DNA from 3 places in the Nocardia sp. NPDC056064 genome. Region 2 is predicted to be linked to each of the others. Evidence: riboswitches for the same ligand, from Rfam matches in the RefSeq annotation. Region 2 holds a riboswitch; each other region holds the start of a gene.
What was found. Region 2 has a riboswitch for S-adenosylmethionine ahead of ACFC06_RS16040 (rhodanese-like domain-containing protein). Riboswitches for the same ligand answer to the same signal wherever they lie in the genome.

Region 1 (7,169 bases), on a different contig from region 2:
GCGCCCCCTGGTCACCCCCGACACATCGATCCCCCTGCGCGCCTAGGTTCTGTCCTAGGTCTGACCGCCTGAGATCTGCGGAAGGTTCGGGGGCTCTCGGAGAGTACGGGCGGCGCGATCGAAGGCGTTGATCCGAGAGAATTGGAGGTCCCAATTCAGGCCGCTGGGGCTCGCGAGCTGCACGTTCCCGTACTGCATGACCGGGAGCATCCTGTTGTTCTTGAACCGGCGGTCGGGACCACCGTTCACGTTGGCGAACTGCCATGTCGTGTCGACGTGTACGCCGTCGGTAGGCACGGTTCCGGATTCGATGAATCGGCGTGTGGACGGTTGGACCGAGAGGATGCCGTAGCTGACGTCGCTGTATCGCTTGCCCGTACGGAGGAGCAGGCGGTCGGGAAGGAAGTGCAGCGCGTCGTGTCCGCTGGTGATGGTCGGGACGGCGACATTGGTGACCAGATGCTTCGGGTGGTCGAAAGTGACTGTGACGGCGGTGCGTTCGAGCAGACTGCTCGCGTTTCCGTTGATCTTCCGCTGATGAACGGTGGCCAGACCGCCGTGCGCGTTGATCCGCCACTTTCCTTGCGAGGCCGCGTATTCCATCAATGACTCGTTGAGCGCTCCGAACCAGGCCGCGGGGTGATCGGCGACATCGTAGAAGACCACGACATTGCGTCTGGCCTGGTCGTGCATGGCCAGCCACCAGACCAGCGGAACCGCCGGTAGCAGGAGGAGCAGGCCGAACGGCAGGGTCGCGAGGACGAGTATGCCGAGTATGCCGAAGGCCCATGGTGCTGTTCTCGCCTGACCGGCGGCGGAGTTGAGCTGTTCGATCAGGTCACCGGGTCCGGTGGGCAGGAGTTGCGTGGCGTCCGCGCCGGTGAGATCGGCCATGGGGACGGGAGCCGGGTTCGGCCGGTGCGAGGTGGTCGTGCGGTTCGTGGGCGACGGGCGCGCGCCGCCCAGCGATGCCCGGTAGTAGACGCCGTGTGCGCCCGCGTGGACGTAGTTGCCCCGCGGTCCGCTGCCGATCCGAAAGCCGGGGACTCCGACGCTGACGCCGAGTCCTGACCGGGACATATTGAACCGGAACGGTCCGGCGTTCAGCGACTGCCGAACATAGATCCCCATGCGCTTCTCCGGTCCAGGTAGGTGGTAGCCAGCGATAGCTCCACGCAGAAGGCCCGATGCGCCGTTCTCGGTTCGGTGGTGTACCCGCAGAGCTCTGCCAGGATCTCGTATCGGGCCGACGGCCCGTTACAGCCACATACCTGGGACTTCCCGGAACACACGGACCCTCGAGATCTCGATGCCCGTCGTGGGCAGGGGTTCAGGGGACCTCGGTGATGCCGATGGTGGGGAAGAAGAAGCAGGATTTGCCTGCGTTGTCGGTGGTGCCGAAGACGGCGGCGAGGATGGTGCCGTGGCCGGTGTCGACGGGGACCGCGCGGACTCCGCCGAGGGGGATGGCGGTGAAGAAGAAGTCGCGGATGGCGTTCTCGGCGAGGGGGCGCAGTTCCACCGGGACTTCCGGTGGGACCATGGCGCGCACGATCTCGGCGATCGAGCCCATCGAGGCCAGGCCGCCGCGGCCGGTGCTGATGTTGAGCCAGGCGACCTGCATGCCTGCGGTGTCGGTGGCGGGGGTGTCGGGGGCCAGGCCGTAGGGCAGGAAGGTGAACAGGGTCTGGCCCGACTTCACGGCGGTCAGGTCGAGGCCGGGAATCGGCACGGCGTTGCTGGGCCACGGGCCGGGGACGGCGCCCGCGACGGCGGGGACCAGGCCGAGGCCGTCCCCCGCGCAGTCGGCGGCGACCGTGGGGTACAGGAACGGCTGCACGCCCAGGGCTTTCAGTGTCTCGACGACGGTCTGGTAGGCGCCGAGCAGGTCGGCGGGGCCCGCGGTGGTGGTGGCGGGGGCGTCGCGGGTGACGGCCGGAGTGGCCGGTTGCGCGGTGGCGGCGGGGGCGGTCAGCAACAGGGCGGCGCAGGCCGTCAGCGCGGTCAGTGCGGTGGTACGACGCGGCACGATCACGGCGCAACTCCTCATCGTCGGCACTCGGAAATCCGACGCTACTCCGCGAAACCGCTGATCCGGGCGATGGACACGCCCCTCCCCTCCGCCTGATGCCGCGCCAGTATGCCGGTCGCGGACCGCGCGCCCAACTGCTGCGCTCACGCTGATTTCTACCGTTGTGAACCATCCGGTCTGTGCCACATGCTGGTTCAGCTCCGAGCAGCCGGGGCGCAACCATCCAGAGCGACCGAGAGACCTGGCTCGACGACGTCGCAGCAACCAACCCGTCGAACGGGTGGGTGCTTCTGCCAGGTCCGATGGAGGTCTCTCACCCATGCCACGCATCCCTGGAGTCACCCCGTGATCCGTCCTCGTCATCGCCTCGCCGCTCTCGCCGGAGCACTCGCCGCCGTCACCACCGTGGTGGCCTGCGGCAGCGACACCGCGGGATCCGGTGGTGACGCCGGTCCGCCGCAACCCGGCGGCACCCTGCGCTACGGTCTGTCCGGCGCGCCGACCTGCTCGGATCCGGCCCAGTCGGGCACCAACCAGACCATCTACGTGGCCCGCCAGATCGTCGATTCGCTCACCGATCAGGACCCCGCCACCGGCGAGATCACCCCGTGGCTCGCGCAGCGCTGGGAGGTCAGTCCCGACGCCAAGGTGTTCACCTTCCACCTGGCCGACGGCGTCACCTTCAGCGACGGCACCGCGCTCACCGCCGACTCGGTGCGCGACACCTTCGACGCGATCATCCGCCTCGGCGGCGTCGAGGCGCCGCTGGGCGTGAGCTACCTGGCCAACTACGTGGGCACGACCGCGGTCGACAAGCTCACCGCCCGCGTCGAGTTCAGTCAGCCCAACGCGCAGTTCCTGCAGGCTTCCTCGACGCCGCAGCTCGGCATCCTGGCCGCCTCGACCAATGCCAAGTCCGCCGACGCGCGGTGCGCGGGCGACAACATCGGCAGCGGCCCGTTCACCTACGCCGAGTACAAGCAGGACATCTCCGCGACGCTGGCCAAGCGCACCGGATACAACTGGGGCTCGGCCGTGTTCGGGCACAAGGGCGAGGCCTACCTGGACCGCATCGAGTTCACGGTGGTGCCGGAGTCGGGTGTGCGCACCGGCAGCCTGTCGTCGGGTCAGCTCGACGCCATCAGTGACGCGCTGCCCCAGGACGCCCCGCAGATCGAGGCGACCGGCGGCCGGGTGCTGTCCACCTCGAACCCGGGCACCCCGTTCGGCCTGCAGTTCAACGTGACCCGCGGTCCGCTGCGTGACCCGGCCGTGCGCCAGGCACTGCTGCCCGCGCTCGACCGCCAGCAGCTCGTCGACACCGTGCTCGGCCCGCAGTTCAAGCCCGCCACCTCGTCGCTGGCCTCGGCGACCCCGGCCTACCTCGACCAGTCCGCGCGCCTGGCCTACGACCCCGCGAAGACGAAATCGCTGCTGGACCAGGCGGGCTGGGTGCCCGGCGCCGACGGCATCCGGGTCAAGAACGGTGAACGGCTGAGCTTCGCGATCACCTTCAGCCAGGTGTTCGCGGGCAACCAGGCCGTGCTGGAGCTGGCGCAGCAGCAGCTGCGCCAGGTGGGGGTGGACCTGAAACTGGACCTGGTGTCCACGCCGGAGGCCATCGCGCGCCAGAACGCCAAGGACTACGACGCGGTCTACGGCAACTCGACCCGCGCCGACGGTGACATCCTGCGCACCTCCTACGCCCTGGCCGGACGCAATCTGAACGCGCGCGGCCCGATTCCGGCCCTGGACCAGCTGCTCGACCAGCAGCTGGCCACCACCGACACCGCGGCGCGGGCCGCGCTCATCGAGCAGGCCCAGCGCGAGGTGCTCGACAACGGGCTCATCCTGCCGACCGTCGAGCTGTCCCAGGCGATCGGCGCGGCCGGGCACACCCAGGATCTGACCTTCGAGGCCTCGGCCCGGCTGCAGTTCTTCGACACCTGGCTGAGCGGGCACTGAGATGAGCGGGGTGGTCGCGACGCTGCGGCACTCGGGCCTGCCGAGGTACGTGGGTTCGCGGGTGCTGCAGGCGCTCTGGGTGCTGTGGGCGGCGTTCACGGTGTCGTTCGTGGTGCTGTACCTGCTGCCCTCGGACCCGGTGTCGATGGCGGCCGACATCAGCAGCGGCACGCCGGTCGATCAGGCCGCGGTCGCCGAGATGCAGGCCCGCTACGGGCTGGACCAGCCGCTGTGGGACCAGTACGTGACGGCGCTGGGTCATGCCGTCACCGGTGATCTGGGGCGCTCCATCGCCTCCGGGCAGCCGGTGACCGAGGCACTGACCGACGCCCTGCCCTCGACCTTGGCGTTGTCGGCGCTGGCGCTGCTGTTCGCGATCCTCGGCGGGACGGCGCTGGCCTTCGCGGCCACCTACACGCGCCGGCCGTGGCTGCGCAACACCCTGGCCGCGCTGCCGCCGCTGGGGGTGGCGGTGCCGACCTTCTGGACCGGCCTGATCCTGTTGCAGCTGTTCTCCTTCCGGCTGCACTGGTTCCCCGCCTTCGGCGGCACGGGGTTGCGCGGCACACTGCTGCCCGCGCTCACCCTGGCGTTGCCGGTGGGGGCGGTGATCGCCCAGGTGCTCGCGGCGGGGCTGGCCCAGACCTGGCGTCAGCCGTTCACCGAGGTGGCGCTGGCCAAGGGCGCCTCCCGGTGGTGGGTGCAGTGGCGCCACGTCGCCCGGCTGGCGAGCGTGCCCGCATTCACGATCGCCGGAGTGCTGGTCGGCACCATGCTGGCCGGTTCGGTGGTGGTGGAGTCGGTGTTCGCCCGGCCCGGCATCGGGCGCCTGACCCAGACCTCCGTGCTCAACCAGGACATCCCCGTGGTGCAGGGCGTGGTGCTGTTCTCGGCGCTGATCTTCGTGGTGGTGAATCTGCTGATCGACCTGCTCTACCCGCTGCTCGATCCCCGGATCACCGGCACCACCGCCGCCAAGAACGCGAAGACCACCGACGACGCCGAGACCCCGCAGGTGGTGGGCGGTGTCTGAGTCCTTCTCCCCTACCGAAACCGAAGGGAGCCACCATGGTTGACCTGTTGATCCGCCGATCCCCGGTGGCCGAGCACACCACCACCGGCACCGCCGTCGACACCCACCGCGTGGCCGAGGCCGCCCGCTGGGTCCGCGCGCGGCTCGGGCTGCTCGCCTCGCTGGCGGTGCTGGCCGTGGCGGTCGGCTGGGCGCTCGCGCCCTCGGTGTTCGCCTCCGGTGACCCGCTGACCGGCGTGCCCGCCGAGAAGTTCCAGCCGCCCGGCGCGGCGCACTGGTTCGGCACCGACAATCTCGGCCGCGACCTCTACACCCGCATGGTGCACGGGGCCGGGCTCTCGCTCACCGCGACCCTCTCGGCGGTCGCCATCGCGCTGGTCGCGGGCTCGCTGCTGGGTCTGCTGGCGGGCGCGGCGGGCGGGATCGTCGACACGGTGATCATGCGGGTGGTCGATGTGCTGCTCTCGATTCCCGCGCTGCTGCTGTCGCTGGCGCTGGTCACCGCGCTCGGCTTCGGCACCCGCAATGTGGCCATCGCCGTGGGTGTCGCGCTGATCGCCAATTTCGCCCGGGTGTTGCGCTCGGAGGTGCTGCGGGTGCGGCACGCGCCCTATGTGGAGGCCGCGCACGCCTCCGGGGTGCGCTGGTACGCCGTGCTGGCGCGGCACGTGCTGCCCAATTCGGTGCAGCCGGTGCTGGCCCTGGCCGCGGTGGAATTCGGGATGGCGGTGCTGGCGGTGTCCTCGCTCAGCTTCCTGGGCTACGGCACCAAACCGCCCACACCGGAATGGGGTTCGCTGATCTCGGAGGGCCGCAACTTCCTGGCCTCGGCGTGGTGGCTCACCACCCTGCCGGGTCTGGTGATCATCGCCGTCGTGCTCTCGGCCCAGCGCCTGGGCCGGGCGGCAGGAAGGAGCGGGAACCGATGAGCGACAAGGCAATCGACTCTCCCGAGGGCGACGCCCCGGTGCTGCGGGTGACGGATCTGCGGGTCGACTACCGTACCGGCGCCCGGACGGTGCCCGCGCTGCGCGGGGCCTCGATCGAGGTGGCGCGCGGGGAGGTCGTCGCGCTGGTCGGTGAATCCGGTTCGGGGAAGTCGACTTTGGCGCAGGCGGTGATCGGTCTGCTCGGAGAGGCAGCGCAGATCTCCGGCGGGCGGATCGAGCTCGGCGGTGAACGGGTCGACCCGGCCGACGAGAAGTCCTTGCGGCGGCTGCGCGGCGCCCGGGTGGGGTTCGTGCCGCAGGACCCGGGCCTGTCGCTCAATCCGGTCCGGCGCATCGGCGATCAGGTGGCCGAGGCGCTGCGGGTGCACCGGCGGGCCGACCGCCGGGGCGCGGCCGTGCGGGCCCTCGCGCTGCTCGAGGAGGTCGGACTGGACCGGCCCGCCGTGCGGGCGAAGCAGTATCCGCACGAACTGTCCGGCGGGCAGCGTCAGCGGGTGCTCATCGCCATCGCCCTGGCCTGCGGGCCGGAACTGGTCATCGCCGACGAACCCACCAGCGCGCTCGACGCGACGGTGGCGCGGCGGGTGCTCGACCGGCTGGCCGAGCGGATCGCCGCGCGCGGCACCGCCGTCCTGCTGATCACCCACGATCTGGCCGTGGCCGCCGAACGCGCGGACCGGATCGTGGTGCTCGAACAGGGCGAGGTCGTCGAATCCGGCCCCGCCGCACAAGTTCTCACGCACCCAACCCACCCCTACACCCGGCGGCTGCTGGCCGCCTCGCCCGCGCTGGCACCGACCGGGTTCCGGCCGCCGCGCCCGCGCGCGCAGACGCCGCTGCTGTCGGTGCGGGCCCTGCACAAGCGTTTCCACGCCGGCGGGATCACCGCCGTCGACGATGTCGCGTTCTCCCTCGACCGTGGCGAGACCCTGGCCCTGGTCGGCGAATCCGGGTCGGGCAAGTCGACCACCGCGCGGATCGCGGTGCGGCTCACCGAACCCGACCGCGGCACGGTGACCTTCGACGGGCACGACCTCACCGGTGCGCGCCGCGGCAGGCTGCGGGCGCTGCGCAGGCGGTTCCAGGTGGTGTACCAGAACCCGTACTCCTCGCTGGACCCGCGCTGGCGGGTCGGCGAGATCATCGCCGAACCGCTGCGCGCCTACGGCATCGCCGACCGGCCCGCGCG
Region 2 (7,169 bases):
CCCGCGCGCGGCCGACCCGCTGCAACCGCTCACCTGCTATTGATCAGCCGAACCCGCACGGCCGGTAGCCCGCCGCGCTCGGCTGCGCCGGATCGGGATTCACCGTCTCGTAGCCGACCCCGAGCAGGAACAGCGCCGAGACGATGAAGGCCAGCGTGGTGAACGGCACCGCGATGGCGCTGCGGGTCGACGGGTAGCGGAACAGCAGCACCAGCAGGCAGATCAGCGACGCGCCGGTGGCCACCAGCAGTCCGGTGGCCAGCCCGTTGAGCGCGGTGACCGCGATGGGGACGGGAATGTCGCGGCGGCAACCGGATTCGAGCAGTTGCGCGCGGCGGGTGTCGAGGAATCCCTCGGCGAAGGTGAACGCGAGCAGTGCCGAACCGAAGGTGGCCGCCGCGATGAATGCGGCGAGCACCTTCGGTGGCCGATGGCCGGTGCGGACCCGAATCCTGTCGTCGATGGTCGTCAGACTACCGACGACAGGCCGGGAAATCAGTCAGCCCAGACCGTTTCGATCGGTGTCGCGACGGAGGGCGGCGGGGTGGGGATGCCGCCGGGGGTGCGCGAGAAGCGCGGCGCGGGCGCGTGCTGCACCACGCCGTCGATCTCGATCAGGCCGGTGCGCGCCGCGATGTGCGGGTTCTCGGTGGCCTCGGTGAAGGTGAGCACCGGGGTGGTGCAGGCGTCGGTGCCGTCGAAGATCGCGGTCCACTCGTCGCGGGTCTTGGTCTTGAACTTGTCGGTGAACAGCTTGCGCAGCTGCTCCTGCCCGTCCGGGTCGAGCTGGTTGGGCAGACCTTCCGCGTCGATCCCGAGTCCGGCCAGCAGTTGCTCGTAGAACTGGGGCTCGATCGCGCCGACGGCCATGTACTTGCCGTCGGAGGTCTCGTAGGTGTCGTAGAAGGCCATGCCGGTGTCGAGCAGGTTGGTGCCGCGCTCGTCGGACCACAGGCCGATCCCGCGCATGCCCCAGATCATGTGCGACAGCGCCAGCGCGCCGTCGACCATCGCGGCGTCGATCACCTGGCCCTTGCCCGAGCTCTGCCGCTCCACCAGCGCGGCGAGCACGCCGAACACCAGGAACATCGAGCCACCGCCGAAGTCGCCGACCATGTTCAGCGGCGGCACCGGGCGCTCGCCCTTGCGGCCGATGGCGTTGAGCACGCCGGTCAGCGAGATGTAGTTGATGTCGTGGCCCGCGCGGTCGGCGAGCGGACCGTGCTGGCCCCAGCCGGTCATCCGGCCGTAGACCAGGCGCGGGTTGCGCGCCAGCGCCTCGTCGGGTCCGAGGCCCATGCGCTCGGTGACGCCGGGGCGGAAGCCCTCGAGCAGCACGTCGGCCTTCTCGACCAGGTCGAGGATCTTGGCGACGTCGGCGGGGTCCTTCAGGTTCGCCTCGACGATGGTGCGCCCGCGCCACTGCGGACGCTCGAGGAAGCCGGGCAGCTGCTTCGGGCGCTGCACGCGCACCACGTCGGCGCCGAGGTCGGCCAGCAGTAGCGCGGCGTGCGGGCCGGGCCCGATGCCCGCCAGCTCGATGACCTTGATGCCCGCGAGGGGCCCCTGCTTGGCGGTGGACTCGCTGCTCACGCCTGACCTCAGTTCGTCGTCGAACGGTATTGACACTTCGACAATAGCGCTGGGATGGCGGCTCGGGTAGCCGATGGGCGAGAATTCGGTGGCGCTACTCGGCGCGGAAACGGGAGGACCCGGTAGTGAGCGTGTGGGGTGAGGTCGTGGTCGGCCTCGTCATTCTCGTCGGCATCGTCGGCGTGATCGTACCGATTCTGCCGGGGGTGATTCTCATCTTCGCCGCGATCGCGGTCTGGGCGTTCGTCACCGGCGGCACGACGGCCTGGACGGTGCTCGCGATCGCCTCGGTCGCGCTGATCATCTCCGGCGTCGTGAAATACACCTGGCCGGGGCGCCGGATGCGCGAGGCGGGGGTGTCCAACAAGGCGTTGCTGGCCGGGGCGGTCCTGGGTGTCATCGGGTTCTTCGTGATCCCGGTCGTCGGCCTGTTCATCGGCTTCGTGCTCGGCGTGTACCTGGCCGAGCTGTACCGGTTGAAGGTCAACCGGCTGGCCTGGCCCGCCACCGTGCACGCGCTCAAAGGCGTCGGCCTGTCCATGCTCGTCGAACTGTTCGGCGCGCTGATCGCGGCCGGTGTCTGGTTCACCGGCGCGATCATGGCCTGAGCTACTTCTCGATCACCGGCAGCGGGCGGGTATGCGCGTCCGCGCCGGGGAGCTGGTCGCGGGGGATCGGCACCGTCGGATTGTCGGTGCGGGGCATCGGCATGGTCGGCAGCGGGTCCGCCGCGGGCCGGTCGACGGCGGGCAGCCGGTAGAACTCGCGGGCATTGTCCTCGAGCACGGCGTGCACATCGGCCCCGACGACCCGGCTGATCAGCTCGACATCGCGATCCTCGAACGGCCTGCCCGCGCGCGTACCCGGCAGATCGGTGCCGAACATCAACGCACCCGGGTTCACCGCGTGGATGCGCCGCAGCGTCTCGGCCACATCCATGTCGACCCGGCCGAACCCCGTCGCCTTCACCCTGGCCCCGCGATCCACCAGATCCAGCAGATACGGCAGGCCCTCCTCGGACATGCCCAGGTGGTCGATCGAGAGCGCGGGCAGCTTGGAGATCACCGGTTGCAGCGAGGCCAGCATCTGCCCGTCGATGTAGAGCTCGACGTGCCAGCCCGCCAGCTCGTGCGCGCGCAGGGCCTGCAGGGTCATCTCGGTGATGTCGGCGGCGGCGCGCTTGAGGTTGAAACGCAGCGCGCGGACGCCGGCCCGGTCCAGTTCGATGATCTCGTCGTCGGTGGCGTCCAGATCCAGCCGGGTGACACCCACCCAGTCGGGCCCGAGCGCGGCCAGCGCGGCTTTCAGGTAGGACTGGTCGGTCCCCTGGAACGAGGCGCTCACCACCGCCCCACCCCGAACCTCGAAGCGCTGCATCCGCTTTCGGTAGTCATCGATGATGTAGTGGTCTGGGAGGTAGCCCTCGTTCTCGATCAGCGGAAACCGCGGATCGATCACGTGAACATGCGCATCGAACACTTGTACAGAATGCCCTATTTCTGGAGCGCTGGCGCGCTCGAGTTCGCGGCCCCTTGGGTCCCGTCGATCAGGCGCCGTTGCTTGCTCCTTCGTCGCGTACGCAACGGCGCCTGATCGACGGGACGGCCGCGAACCGCCGACTTCGTCGGCGATCCCTCCTCGAGGTCGGGATGTGCGGTGCCGGTAGCGCGGTCAGCGCGGCCGTCCGTCGTGCCTAGACCTTGTTGGGCTCCGAGGCGCGCAGCATGTCCTCGCGCTCGACGACCTTCACGCGCTCGCGGCCCTCGGGCTCGCCCAGGGCGCGCTCGTGGGCGTCGAGGCGGTACCAGCCGGCCCAGGTGGTGAACGGGATGCCCTTGCTCTCCAGGAACTCGGTCACCGCGTCGAGCTCAGGCTTGGCCGCGGGGGTGAAGTCCTTGGCGTCGTCGAGCAGGCAGGCGATGGTCTCGTTGGCGTCACCCTTGGTGTGGCCGATCAGGCCGACCGGGCCGCGCTTGATCCAGCCGGTCACGTAGGTGGCGGGCATGAAGCGGGCCGAGCCCTCGGCGGCCTCGTCGACGAGCACGCGCCCGGCCTCGTTGGGCACGGTGCCGGCCTGGTCGTCGAAGGGCAGCTGGGTGACGTTCTGCGACAGGTAACCCACCGCGCGGTAGATCGCCTGCACGTCCCACTGCTTGAACTCGCCGGTGCCCTTGACGTTGCCGGTGCCGTCGAGCTGGGTGCGCTCGGTCTTGAGACCGACGACCTGGCCGTTCTCGCCGATGATCTCGGCGGGCGACTCGAAGAAGTGCAGGAACAGCTTGTGCGGGCGGTCGCCCTGGTCGCGGATCGCCCACTGCTCGAGGGTGTTGGCGACCATGTCGACCTGCTTGGAGTTGCGGCGCGCCGCCTCCGAGCCCTCGTCGTAGTCGATGTCCTCGGGATCGACGATCACCTCGATCGTCGGCGAGTGGTCGAGTTCGCGCAGCTCGAGCGGGGTGAACTTGGCCTGCGCCGGGCCGCGGCGGCCGAACACGTGCACCTCGACGGCCTTGTTGGCCTTGAGGCCCTTGTAGACGTTCGGCGGGATCTCGGTCGGCAGCAGCTCGTCACCGGTCTTGGCCAGCACGCGGGCCACGTCCAGGGCCACGTTGCCGACACCGAGGACGGCGACCTTCTCGGCGTCCAGCGGCCAGCTGCGCGGCACGTCCGGGTGGCCGTCGTACCAGGACACGAAGTCCGCGGCGCCGTAGGAGCCGTCGAGGTCGATGCCGGGGATGGGCAGCGCGCGGTCGGCGTTGGCGCCGGTGGAGAAGATCACCGCGTCGTAGAACTGACGCAGGTCGTCGAGGTTGATGTCGGTGCCGTAGTCGATGTTGCCGAGCAGGCGCACCTGCTCCTTGTCGAGCACCTTGTGCAGGGCGGTGATGATGCCCTTGATGCGCGGGTGGTCGGGGGCGACGCCGTAGCGGATCAGGCCGAACGGCGCGGGCATGCGCTCGTAGAGGTCGATCGACACCTCGGCATCGGACTTCATCAACGCGTCGGCGGCGTAGATACCGGCCGGGCCGGCACCGACGATCGCGATGCGAAGTGGGCGAGTCGCTGCACTCTGTTCGGTCATTTCTACGCGCACCCTTTGGTCGAAAACTATTGACGGCGTCAATTTAGCTTAGGCTAAGTTGACAGTCCGGCTGCTGGCAGCATTCCGCCGATTCTATCCGCGCTGTCGTGGCCACCCGGCGCGCGGTGCGGTTGCTCGCGCCCGGTCTGTCAGGATTGCACCATGAACGAGGAGCGAACCGGCTCGGACGAGCAGCCCATCGTGGTGGATCAGACCGACAAACGATCGGTCGTCCCGTTCGTCGCGGCCGCGGTCATCGCGGTCCTGGTGCTCATCGGGATCGTGCTGGGCGGCTTGCTCGCGCCCGCTGAGAAAAATGTCACAGAGGCCGACCGGTTCGCGGCCGCCGTCACCAACTATATCGACGCGCGCTCACGCAGCGAGCTGCGTCCGCCGCCCGGTGTCGCCTGCCCCGGGTTCGACGAGGAGAAATCCGGCCTCACCGAGCGGCTCGGGGGCGCGAAATCGGCGGTGACGATCGACAAGAAGGGCTTCGCGAACGCGACCGTCAACGGTGATCGCGCCAAGATCGACGCCACCGTGCTGATCGGCGACACGCCCGCCACCAGCACCTGGAACCTGACCAGGGTCGAGGGCACCTGGCTGGTGTGCGCACCCTGACCTGTTTGACACGGTGACCAGTGCCGGGGCAATCTCAGATCGCAAGGTCATGAGTGCCAGCGCCAAGCCCCGGCTCGCTGGCCGGCAACCCTCCTCCGCGGTGGGGTGCTCCGGGTGACGACCTGGCCGTGTGTCCCGGAGTTCCGGCACGGCAAGAGCGGATTCACGCAGGAGGTTCGACATGACTTACGCCGGCGACATCACCCCTGAGAAGGCGTGGGAGATCCTGACCGAGCACCCCGGCGCGGTGCTGGTCGACGTGCGCACCGAAGGCGAGTGGGCGCAGATCGGCATCCCCGACACCAGCTCCATCGAGCGCCCGGCCCACTTCATCGAGTGGGTCGACGGCACCGGCGCGCGAAATCCGGAATTCGGCGCCCAGCTCGAGCAGGCGCTGGCCGGCCGCCCCGACGACGCGCCCGTGGTGTTCCTGTGTCGCTCCGGTCAGCGCTCCATCGGCGCGGCGACCGTGGCGACCGCGGCGGGCATCGCCCCGTCCTACAACGTGCTGGACGGTTTCGAGGGCGGACCCGACGCGTTCGGCCGGCGTGGCAGCGTGGGCTGGCGCGCGGTCGGCCTGCCGTGGCGCCAGGCATAAGGAGAGAACGCATGATCACCGGTGGTTCGTTCGACAAGCCACTGCCCGAGGGCGTCGGCCCCGCCACCCTCGGGGTTCGCGGCGGACTGCGCCGCTCCGGTTTCGAGGAGACCTCCGAGGCGCTGTATCTGACCTCGGGTTTCGTCTACGAGAGCGCCGAGGCCGCCGAGGCCGCGTTCACCGGCGAGGTCGAGCACTTCGTCTACTCCCGCTACGGCAACCCGACCGTGGCCATGTTCGAGGAGCGCATCCGCCTGCTCGACGGCGCCGAAGCCGCGTTCGCGACCGCTTCCGGCATGTCCGCGGTGTTCACCGCGCTGGGCGCGCTGCTGAAGGCCGGCGACCGGCTCGTCGCCGCGCGCAGCCTGTTCGGTTCCTGTTTCGTGGTGTGCAACGAGATCCTGCCGCGCTGGGGCATCGAGACCGTCTTCGTCGACGGTGACGACCTCGAGCAGTGGGAGCAGGCCCTCTCGGTGCCCACCCAGGCCGTGTTCTTCGAGACCCCCGCCAACCCGATGCAGACCCTCGTCGACGTCCGCAAGGTCACCGAGCTGGCCCACGCCGCGGGCGCGAAGGTGGTGCTGGACAACGTCTTCGCCACCCCGCTGCTGCAGCGCGGTTTCGAACTCGGCGCCGACGTGGTCGTCTACTCCGGCACCAAGCACATCGACGGCCAGGGCCGCGTCCTCGGCGGCGCCATCCTCGGCGCCCAGGACTACATCGACGGCCCCGTCAAGAACCTGATGCGCCACACCGGCCCCGCCCTGAGCCCGTTCAACGCCTGGACCCTGCTCAAGGGCCTGGAGACCATGCCGCTGCGCGTGCGCCAGTCCACCGATTCCGCGTTGAAGGTCGCCCGGTTCCTGGAGACCAACAAGTCCGTGAACTGGGTCAAGTACCCCTTCCTGGAATCCCACCCCCAGCACGCGCTGGCCACCGAGCAGATGTCCGGCGGCGGCACCGTCGTCACCTTCGAACTCGCCGGCGACAACGGCAAGAAGCGCGCCTTCGAGGTCCTCAACCGCCTGCGCGTCATCGACATCTCCAACAACCTCGGCGACGCCAAAACCCTCATCACCCACCCCGCCACCACCACCCACCGAGCCATGGGCCCCGAAGGCCGAGCCTCCATCGGCCTCTCCGACGGCGTAGTCCGCATCTCGGTCGGCCTCGAAGACATCGAAGACCTCCTCACCGACCTCGACCACGCCCTGAACTAGCCCGCGCGAGTAGGGGATCGGATGACCGGAAGCCGGTGCTGCCCGTCGTCACCGC
Region 3 (7,169 bases), 110 kb from region 2:
GTTGTCGTGCCTGGCCGCCACCGACGCGACCGGTCTGCTCGACGTGGCCTGCCCCGGCAAGGCCATGATGCTGATGGCAGGCGACCTGGCCGCCTGGCACCTGGCCACCGGTTCCGGGCCGCACCCCGACACCCAGGTGTGGGCGGCACTGCCGCTGCCCTGGGAGGTGCTCGACGGCCGGGCGACCTGCACGGCGGCCCAGGTCGTCGAGTTCTGCGAGATCGCGGGCATCGACCCGCACCGCACGGGCTGGACCGGCCCCAAACCCCCCGGCCCGGTCGGCACCTTCCGCCCCACCCCGGAGCTCGTCCACGGCGTCGCCGTAGCCGACCCCGTCTGGGCGGGCATGCTGCGCGGCGCCGGTGCCTTCAGCGGAAACCCCATCAAAGCCACACACGCCCAAGAGCTTTCCGCCGGCATCCCCACCTCCGTCCTCCCAGAATCCACTGGACACCCCCACCCCGACTGAGGCACGATCACCATGCCCGCTGTAGCTCAGTGGTAGAGCATCCGGCTCTTCACCGGATGGACGCCGGTTCGAGCCCGGTCGGCGGCACAGCGGATGCCTCGTCGTAGCTCAGTGGTAGAGCACCCGGCCAGCACCGGGCAGCCGCCGGTTCGACCCCGGCCGACGAGCCATCCGCCCCCCGACTATCCCATCCGCCCTTGTCACGACTGGAACAGGTCGGCGTGCAGGGCTGCATGGAGGGGGCGGAGGGCGGCGACCGCGTGGTTGCCCCAGTGGCCGAGGTAGGACAGGCGCCAGTCGAAGGTGACGTCCTGCCAGTGGGATCCGGAGTCGAGGGCGTCGAGGCCGGTGCGGAGATCGCGCCAGATGTCGGCCAGGTCGTCGGCTACCGACCCTGCGGTGAGGTGGGCGCCTGGGTCTGCGAGATCGCGGTTGGTCCAGTAGATGTCGAGGGGGCCGAGGGTGGTCGTGCAGCGGGTGTAGCACTCGTACCAGGCGTCGTGATCGATGGTTGTCGGGAGGGTGGCCGCGGTCGGTTCCACGCGGGGGAGGTGGGCGGCCGCGGCGAGCATGGTGGCGAGCAGGGGGACCAGGGTTCGGGGGAGTTCGATGCCTGCCGGAGTGCCGTCGATCGTCTCGATGGCCGCGCAGAATTCGCGGGCAGAGGCTTCGAAGGTGACGACTTCGGGCGGCTTGCTCATCCGGTAAGGATGGTGGGCGCGAAGGGGATGGAGCAACCCCGAAACCCGGTCCGCCACGTGGACGGCGGACCGGGATCGGAGGTGGGTCAGGCGGGTTGGGCCTTGGTCGACGCGAAAGCCAGTGTGGCTCCGGCGAAGCCGAGGGCGGAGATCGCCAGGGCCACGGCGGGGAAGCCGTTGCCCGCTACCAGGTTGGCCAGTTGGGGGCCTGCGCTGGCGCCGAGGAAGAGGGCGAAGGTGTAGAGGGCGGTGGCGGCGCCTCTGGCTTCGCCCGCCTGGGCGGCGATGGCCTGGACCGCGGCGGGGGCCGCGACCGCCACCGCGGCCACGAAGACGAAAAGCCAAGTGGCTACCCAGATCCCGCCGAGCGGGACGGCGGTGATCGCGGCGGCGGCGCCGGCGGCCGACAAAGCCGTGATCAGGCGCAGTTCCGGGTTGATCGCGGCCAGCCGGGTGGCCAGCAGGGGGACGGCGATCATGGCGGGAATGGCGCTGGCCCGCAGAACCAGCAGCGCGGTGCTACCCGTGCCGACGCCCTCGGGTGGCGCGAGTTGCACGCCGGTGTAGATCCCGACGAAGGAGCCGAGTACGGCAAGGCAGCTGAGGTAGAGCAGGGCCAACCGTGGGGCGCGCAGCAGCCCGGCGAACGCGGTGAAGACCGAGCCCACCGAGGCCGCCGAGTCGCCACGGCGACCCGGTTCGAGCACCCCGCGCAGCAGCAGCGCCGAGATCGCGAAGCCCACCGCGCTCGCCACGAACACCGCCCGCCAGCCGAAGGTGTCGTCGACGAGCTGGGCGAGCACCTGCGCGATCACGCCCGCCGCGAGGAACGAGCTGGTCAGGCAGGTGAGCGCGAAGACCCGCCGGTGCGGCGCGACGCGTTCGGCGAGATAGGCGAACGCCGCGGGCGCGAAGAACGACGCCGTCAGCCCCTGCGCCACCCGCGCCGCCAAGCCGGTGCCCAGGCTCGGCGCCGCGATCACCACAAGGGTGGACAAGGCCGTCGCCGCCAGACCCCCGACGATCACCGGGCGGCGCCCCCACCGATCCGAGAGCGGGCCGGTGACCAGGAACCCGGCGCCGTAGGCGAGCCCGAAGGCAGTGGTTGTCCACGTCGCCGCGGCGCGCGAGGTGCCCCACACCTGGGCCAGGTCGCCGAGCACCGGCAGTACCACGTAGAGCTGGCCGACGACGAGAATCCCTACGGCACAGATCGTCGCGACTGTTCTCCCTGTCGGTGCCCACCCCCGCACCGTCGTCTCAGTAGCCGGCGGCGAGCTCACGCGCCCGCTCCTGGGCGGCGGCGAAGCCGACCTGCGGATCCTCGGTGAGCACGGTCGGCGCGAACCGGATCTCGGCCACGTCCTTCACACCGACGAAGCGCAGCCAGTCCTGCACGAAGGGGGTGGCGAAGTCGTTGCCGAACTGGATCGGCACCCCCGGCTGGTGCACGCCGCTGGTGTAGACGGTGACCGCGCGCTTGCCTTCGAGCAGCCCGCTGTAGCCGACCTCGGGATCGAAACCGAACGACCAGCCCGGCTGGGTGACGATGTCGACGTACTGCTTGAGGATGTAGGGCACGCCGTGGTTCCAGATCGGGATGTTGAGCACGTAGAGGTCGGCGGCGGCGAAGCGGTCGAACACGGTGCGCGCCTGTTCCCAGGCGGCCACCTGTTCGGGGGTCTGCTCCGAGCCGGTGAACACCGCCAGTTTGGCGGCCGCGGCGTCGGTGCCGAACTCGGGCAGTCCGGCGGTGAACAGATCGAGGGTGTCGACCTGCACGGTGGGGTCCTGCGCACGCAGGGTGTCGATGAAAGTCTGTGCGATAGCTCGTGATTGGCTGAATTCGCCACGGGCGGAAGCGTTGATGTGCAGCACGGTGGTCATAGCAATAGGGGTACCGAGCCGCGAGATCGACGACAATGATTTGTCGCACGGTGCGCTGATTCCACGCTCGTCCACCCGCCCGCGCGGCCGCGCATTTGTCTCGAGCTGATCGCAAGCCGGGGCCCGCGCGCATCGCCGCAGCTAGCCCCGTATCCGGCTGTCCCGGAACCGAATCGAGTACCCATGCGAGGCCCCGGCCATGCCCCCGAGTGCTGCTACATTTCGCTCCACGGTCACGAGTATCAGCACTGTCGAGCCCCGGCTCGCTGATCGGCAACCCTCGCTTGGCGGTGGGGTGCCCCGGGTGACGACCAGGCGATATCGAGCAGATATCGCAAGCGCTGAATCTTCGCACTCGTCGTGTGCCGATTCATGTCTCGAAGGAACGATCAATGAGCAAGTTCTCGGTCGGTTCGCGCCGCCGTGTCAAGATCATCGCCAGTGCGCTCGCCGCCGTCACGGTGGCCGCCGCGGTGGTCGGTTGCAGCGACTCCGGCAGCGACGCGGCGGACGGCGGAACGGTCTATTTCGGTGTCTCCGGGCCCCGTACCGGCCCCTCGGCCGAGTACGGCAGGCTGTGGCAGCAGGGCTTCGACCTGGCACTGGAGGAGATCAACGCCGCGGGTGGCATCGACGGGCGCAAGGTGGAGCTGAAGTGGGAGGACTCCCAGTCCGACCCCAAGCAGACCGTGCCGATCGCCACCAAGTTCGTCGACGACAAGTCCGTCATCGCCGAGCTGGGCGATTTCTCCTCGCCCGCCTCGATCGCCGCCTCGCCGATCTACAACCGCGGCAAACTCGTCCAGTACGGCTTCACCAATTCCGCGGTCGATTTCACCAAGGGCGGCGACTATTCGTGGAGCCCGTCGATCACCCTGGACGTGTTCCAGGAGCGCAATGCGGAGTGGGTGTCGAAGAAGGCCAAGAAGGTCTCGGTGGTCTATCTCGAAACCGACTGGGGTAAGCAGGCTTTCCAGTTCTTCGAGCGTTTCGCCAAGCAGAAGGGCGTGGAGATCGTCTATTCCTCGCCGATCCTGCCCGATTCCACCGATGTGAAGCCGATCCTGATCAAGGGCCGTGAGGCGAACCCCGAGGCTTTCGTGCACCTCGGCTACGGCCCCGACGGCGCGCTGGTGGTCAAGCAGCTGCGTGACGTGGGCTTCACCGGCCAGTTCTTCGGCGGCCAGAACACCCCGCAGTTCATCCAGCTCGCCGGTGCGGCGGCCGAGGGCGACATCGTCAACGGCATCTTCAGCCCCGCCGATCCCGACCCGAAGACCCAGGAATTCGTCACCAAGTTCCGCGCCAAGTTCAACACCGACCCGGGCGATTTCAACGTCTACGCCTATGACGCGCTGCACGTGCTCGTGCAGGCGGCCAAGAAGGGCGGCGCCACCCGCGAGGGCATTCTCGAGGGCCTGAAGACCGAAACCCAGTTCACCGGAATCGGTCTCGGGACGTTCGCCTTCGACCAGGAATCGCGGCGCCCGAAGGGTGTGGCCCCGCGCGAGCTGGTGCTGAAGGAAGGCAAGTTCGTGCCGACCGGCAACCGCTGATGTTCGACACCCTGATCGCCGGTGTGGTCCACGGCAACGCGTACGCGCTGCTCGCCGTGGGCATCACCCTCATCTTCGGCGTCACCAACGTCATCAATTTCGCGCACGGCGCGGTGTTCGCGCTCGGCTCCATCCTGGGCTGGTGGTTCATCGCCGAGCTCGGCCTGCCGCTGTGGCCCGCGATCGTGCTGGTGGTGGCGATCACCGCGCTGGTCGGTGTCGCCATCGACGTACTCGCGGTGCATCCGCTGCGCAAGGCACCGGCCATCGCGGCGCTGCTGGCGACGGTGGCGGCCGGGTTGATCATCGAGAACCTCACCCAGATCGTCTTCGGGCCCGAGACCCGCCCGTTCCCACAGATCCTGCCCACCAACAACTTCCAGCTCGGCGGCGTCCGCTTCGGCACCTCCGATCTGGTCATGTTCGCCATCACCCTGGTGGTGATGGGCGCGCTGGCCGGGTTCCTGCGGTTCAGCCGCTACGGCCTGGCCATCCGCGCCACCGCCCAGGACCCGGACGCCGCCGCGCAGATGGGCATCGGCGTCTCCCGCATCAAGGTGCTGGCCTTCGCCATCGCCTCCGGGCTCGGCGGGCTCGCGGGAATCTTCGTCGGCCTGTACAACTCGAACATCTCGCCCACCAGCGGCACGCTGGCCGGGCTCACCGGTTTCGTCGCCGCCACCATCGGCGGGCTCGGGTCCATTCCGGGCGCGGTGATCGGCGGGTTCGCCCTCGGCATCGTGGAGGCCTTCGGCATCTACACCTTCGGCGACGGCTACCGCGACCTGATCACCTTCGGCGTGCTGGTGGCCTTCCTGGTGCTGCGGCCCGGCGGGCTGCTGGCCAAGGTGCCCGCGATCAGCGCCGAACCGCTGACCGGCACCTTCCTCGGGATCGGCAGGCCGATCCGGGTGCGGTGGTGGCACGCGGTGCTGGTCTTCGCGGCCGCGGCGATCGTGGTACCGCTGGTGGCCGACAACTACGCCATCGTGGTGGGCACGCAGATCCTGGCCTACGCGATCGTGGCGGTCTCGATGACGCTGATCGCGGGCTCGGCCGGACAGCTGGTCATCGGCCAGGCCGGGCCCATCGCCATCGGCGCCTACACCTCGGCCGTTCTCACGGTGAACCACGACTGGCCGTTCCTGGCGGCCGCGCTCGCCGGTGGCGTGCTGGCGGCGGTGCTGTCCTCCATCCTGGCCGCGCCGCTGTGGAACCTCAACGGGCACTACGTGGCCATCGCCACGCTGGGCATCGGCATCGTGATCGTGGCGGTGATCCGCAACTGGGAATCGCTGACCCGCGGCTCCTACGGCATCTTCGGCATTCCGGTGCCGAGCATCCTGGGTCACGAGTTCACCGAGAACACCGAGGTGTACCTGCTCGACCTGGTGTTCCTGGCGATCACCCTGGCGGTGGTGGTCGGAATCCAGCGCTCCCGGCTCGGTGTCGCGTTGCGCGCGGTCGGCGCCGACGAGGTCGCCGCGCGGTCCTCGGGCATCCCGGTGCGCGACTACAAGGCGCTGGCCTTCGCGATCAGCGCCCTGTTCTCCGGGATCGCCGGCGCGCTGCTGGCGCACCAGTACAGCTATATCGACCCGACGGTGTTCAACCTGCCCATGTCCCTGCTGATCATCACCATTCTCGTGCTCGGCGGCACCGGCTCGCCCTACGGCGCGGTGCTGGGCGCGGTGGTGCTGATCGGCGTTCCCGAGGCCCTGCGGCTGGCCCCGGAGGCGCGCATCCTGCTCTACGGCGTGGTGCTGCTGCTGATCATCCGGTTCCGTCCGCAAGGTGTGCTGGTGAGGAGTGACCGTGTCCGAATCGCCGCGTGAGCCCGCGCTCGCGGTCCGTGATCTGCGCAAGTCCTTCGGCGGGGTGAAGGCCGTCGACGGCGTCGAATTGATCGTGGCGCCAGGGGAATTCGTCTCGATCATCGGGCCGAACGGCTCCGGCAAGACCACCACCGTCAACCTCGTCTCCGGAGTCCTGCGTCCCGACGCGGGCCGGGTCGAGGTCGACGGGCTGCGGCTGCGGCCCGGCTCGCAGGAGGCCGCGGCCGCCGCCGGGATCGCCCGCACCTTCCAGAACGGCCGCGTGTTCGGCAGCCTGACGGTGCGCGAGAACGTCGAGATCGGCCTGCACACCACCGTCACCGCGGCCCGACCGCTGCGCTCCCTGGCGCGGTTCCCGGTGCTGCGCTGGCTTCCGCTGCTGGCCGAGACCGTGCTGGCCCTGGTGCCGACACCCGCGGTGCGCGCCGAACGGCGTGCCACCGCGGCGCTGGTCGACGCCCAGCTGGCCCGGTTCCCGGAACGGCTGGTGCCGCGCGCGGACAACCACGCCTACACGCTGTCCTACGCCAATCGCCGCCGCACCGAGATCGCCAGGGCCCTGGCCCTGCGACCCCGCGTGCTGCTGCTCGACGAACCGGCGGCGGGCATGAACCAGACCGAGACCGCCGAGGTCGGCAGGCAACTCGCCGAGCTGAAAGCGGCCGGGCAGACCATCGTGCTGGTGGAGCACAAACTGGATCTGGTGAACGCGCTCTCGGAC

Region 1: another riboswitch for S-adenosylmethionine. It lies ahead of ACFC06_RS27355 (ABC transporter substrate-binding protein); the one in region 2 lies ahead of ACFC06_RS16040 (rhodanese-like domain-containing protein).
Region 3: another riboswitch for S-adenosylmethionine. It lies ahead of ACFC06_RS15475 (ABC transporter substrate-binding protein); the one in region 2 lies ahead of ACFC06_RS16040 (rhodanese-like domain-containing protein).

Annotation. Positions count from the first base shown of each region.
Region 1 covers NZ_JBHJWO010000003.1:153,735-160,903, reverse strand. The annotation lists gene ACFC06_RS27375 (glycosyltransferase) at 1-46, shown strand, start outside; gene ACFC06_RS27370 (hypothetical protein) at 55-894, opposite strand; partial or broken gene ACFC06_RS27365 (DUF4236 domain-containing protein) at 985-1,131, opposite strand; gene ACFC06_RS27360 (hypothetical protein) at 1,331-2,035, opposite strand; SAM riboswitch class I at 2,249-2,341, shown strand; gene ACFC06_RS27355 (ABC transporter substrate-binding protein) at 2,378-3,997, shown strand; gene ACFC06_RS27350 (ABC transporter permease) at 4,035-5,030, shown strand; gene ACFC06_RS27345 (ABC transporter permease) at 5,066-5,959, shown strand; gene ACFC06_RS27340 (dipeptide ABC transporter ATP-binding protein) at 5,956-7,169, shown strand, end outside.
Region 2 covers NZ_JBHJWO010000001.1:3,472,731-3,479,899, reverse strand. The annotation lists gene ACFC06_RS16075 (PLP-dependent aminotransferase family protein) at 1-43, shown strand, start outside; gene ACFC06_RS16070 (hypothetical protein) at 44-418, opposite strand; gene ACFC06_RS16065 (CaiB/BaiF CoA transferase family protein) at 496-1,593, opposite strand; gene ACFC06_RS16060 (DUF456 domain-containing protein) at 1,719-2,201, shown strand; gene ACFC06_RS16055 (amidohydrolase family protein) at 2,203-3,072, opposite strand; gene ACFC06_RS16050 (FAD-dependent oxidoreductase) at 3,287-4,675, opposite strand; gene ACFC06_RS16045 (hypothetical protein) at 4,838-5,296, shown strand; SAM riboswitch class IV at 5,342-5,460, shown strand; gene ACFC06_RS16040 (rhodanese-like domain-containing protein) at 5,478-5,894, shown strand; gene ACFC06_RS16035 (O-succinylhomoserine sulfhydrylase) at 5,906-7,114, shown strand.
Region 3 covers NZ_JBHJWO010000001.1:3,366,415-3,373,583, reverse strand. The annotation lists gene ACFC06_RS15505 (hypothetical protein) at 1-469, shown strand, start outside; tRNA gene ACFC06_RS15500 (tRNA-Lys) at 484-556, shown strand; tRNA gene ACFC06_RS15495 (tRNA-OTHER) at 567-637, shown strand; gene ACFC06_RS15490 (DUF5063 domain-containing protein) at 670-1,170, opposite strand; gene ACFC06_RS15485 (MFS transporter) at 1,257-2,453, opposite strand; gene ACFC06_RS15480 (FMN-dependent NADH-azoreductase) at 2,431-3,057, opposite strand; SAM riboswitch class IV at 3,289-3,404, shown strand; gene ACFC06_RS15475 (ABC transporter substrate-binding protein) at 3,450-4,613, shown strand; gene ACFC06_RS15470 (ABC transporter permease) at 4,613-6,448, shown strand; gene ACFC06_RS15465 (ABC transporter ATP-binding protein) at 6,429-7,169, shown strand, end outside.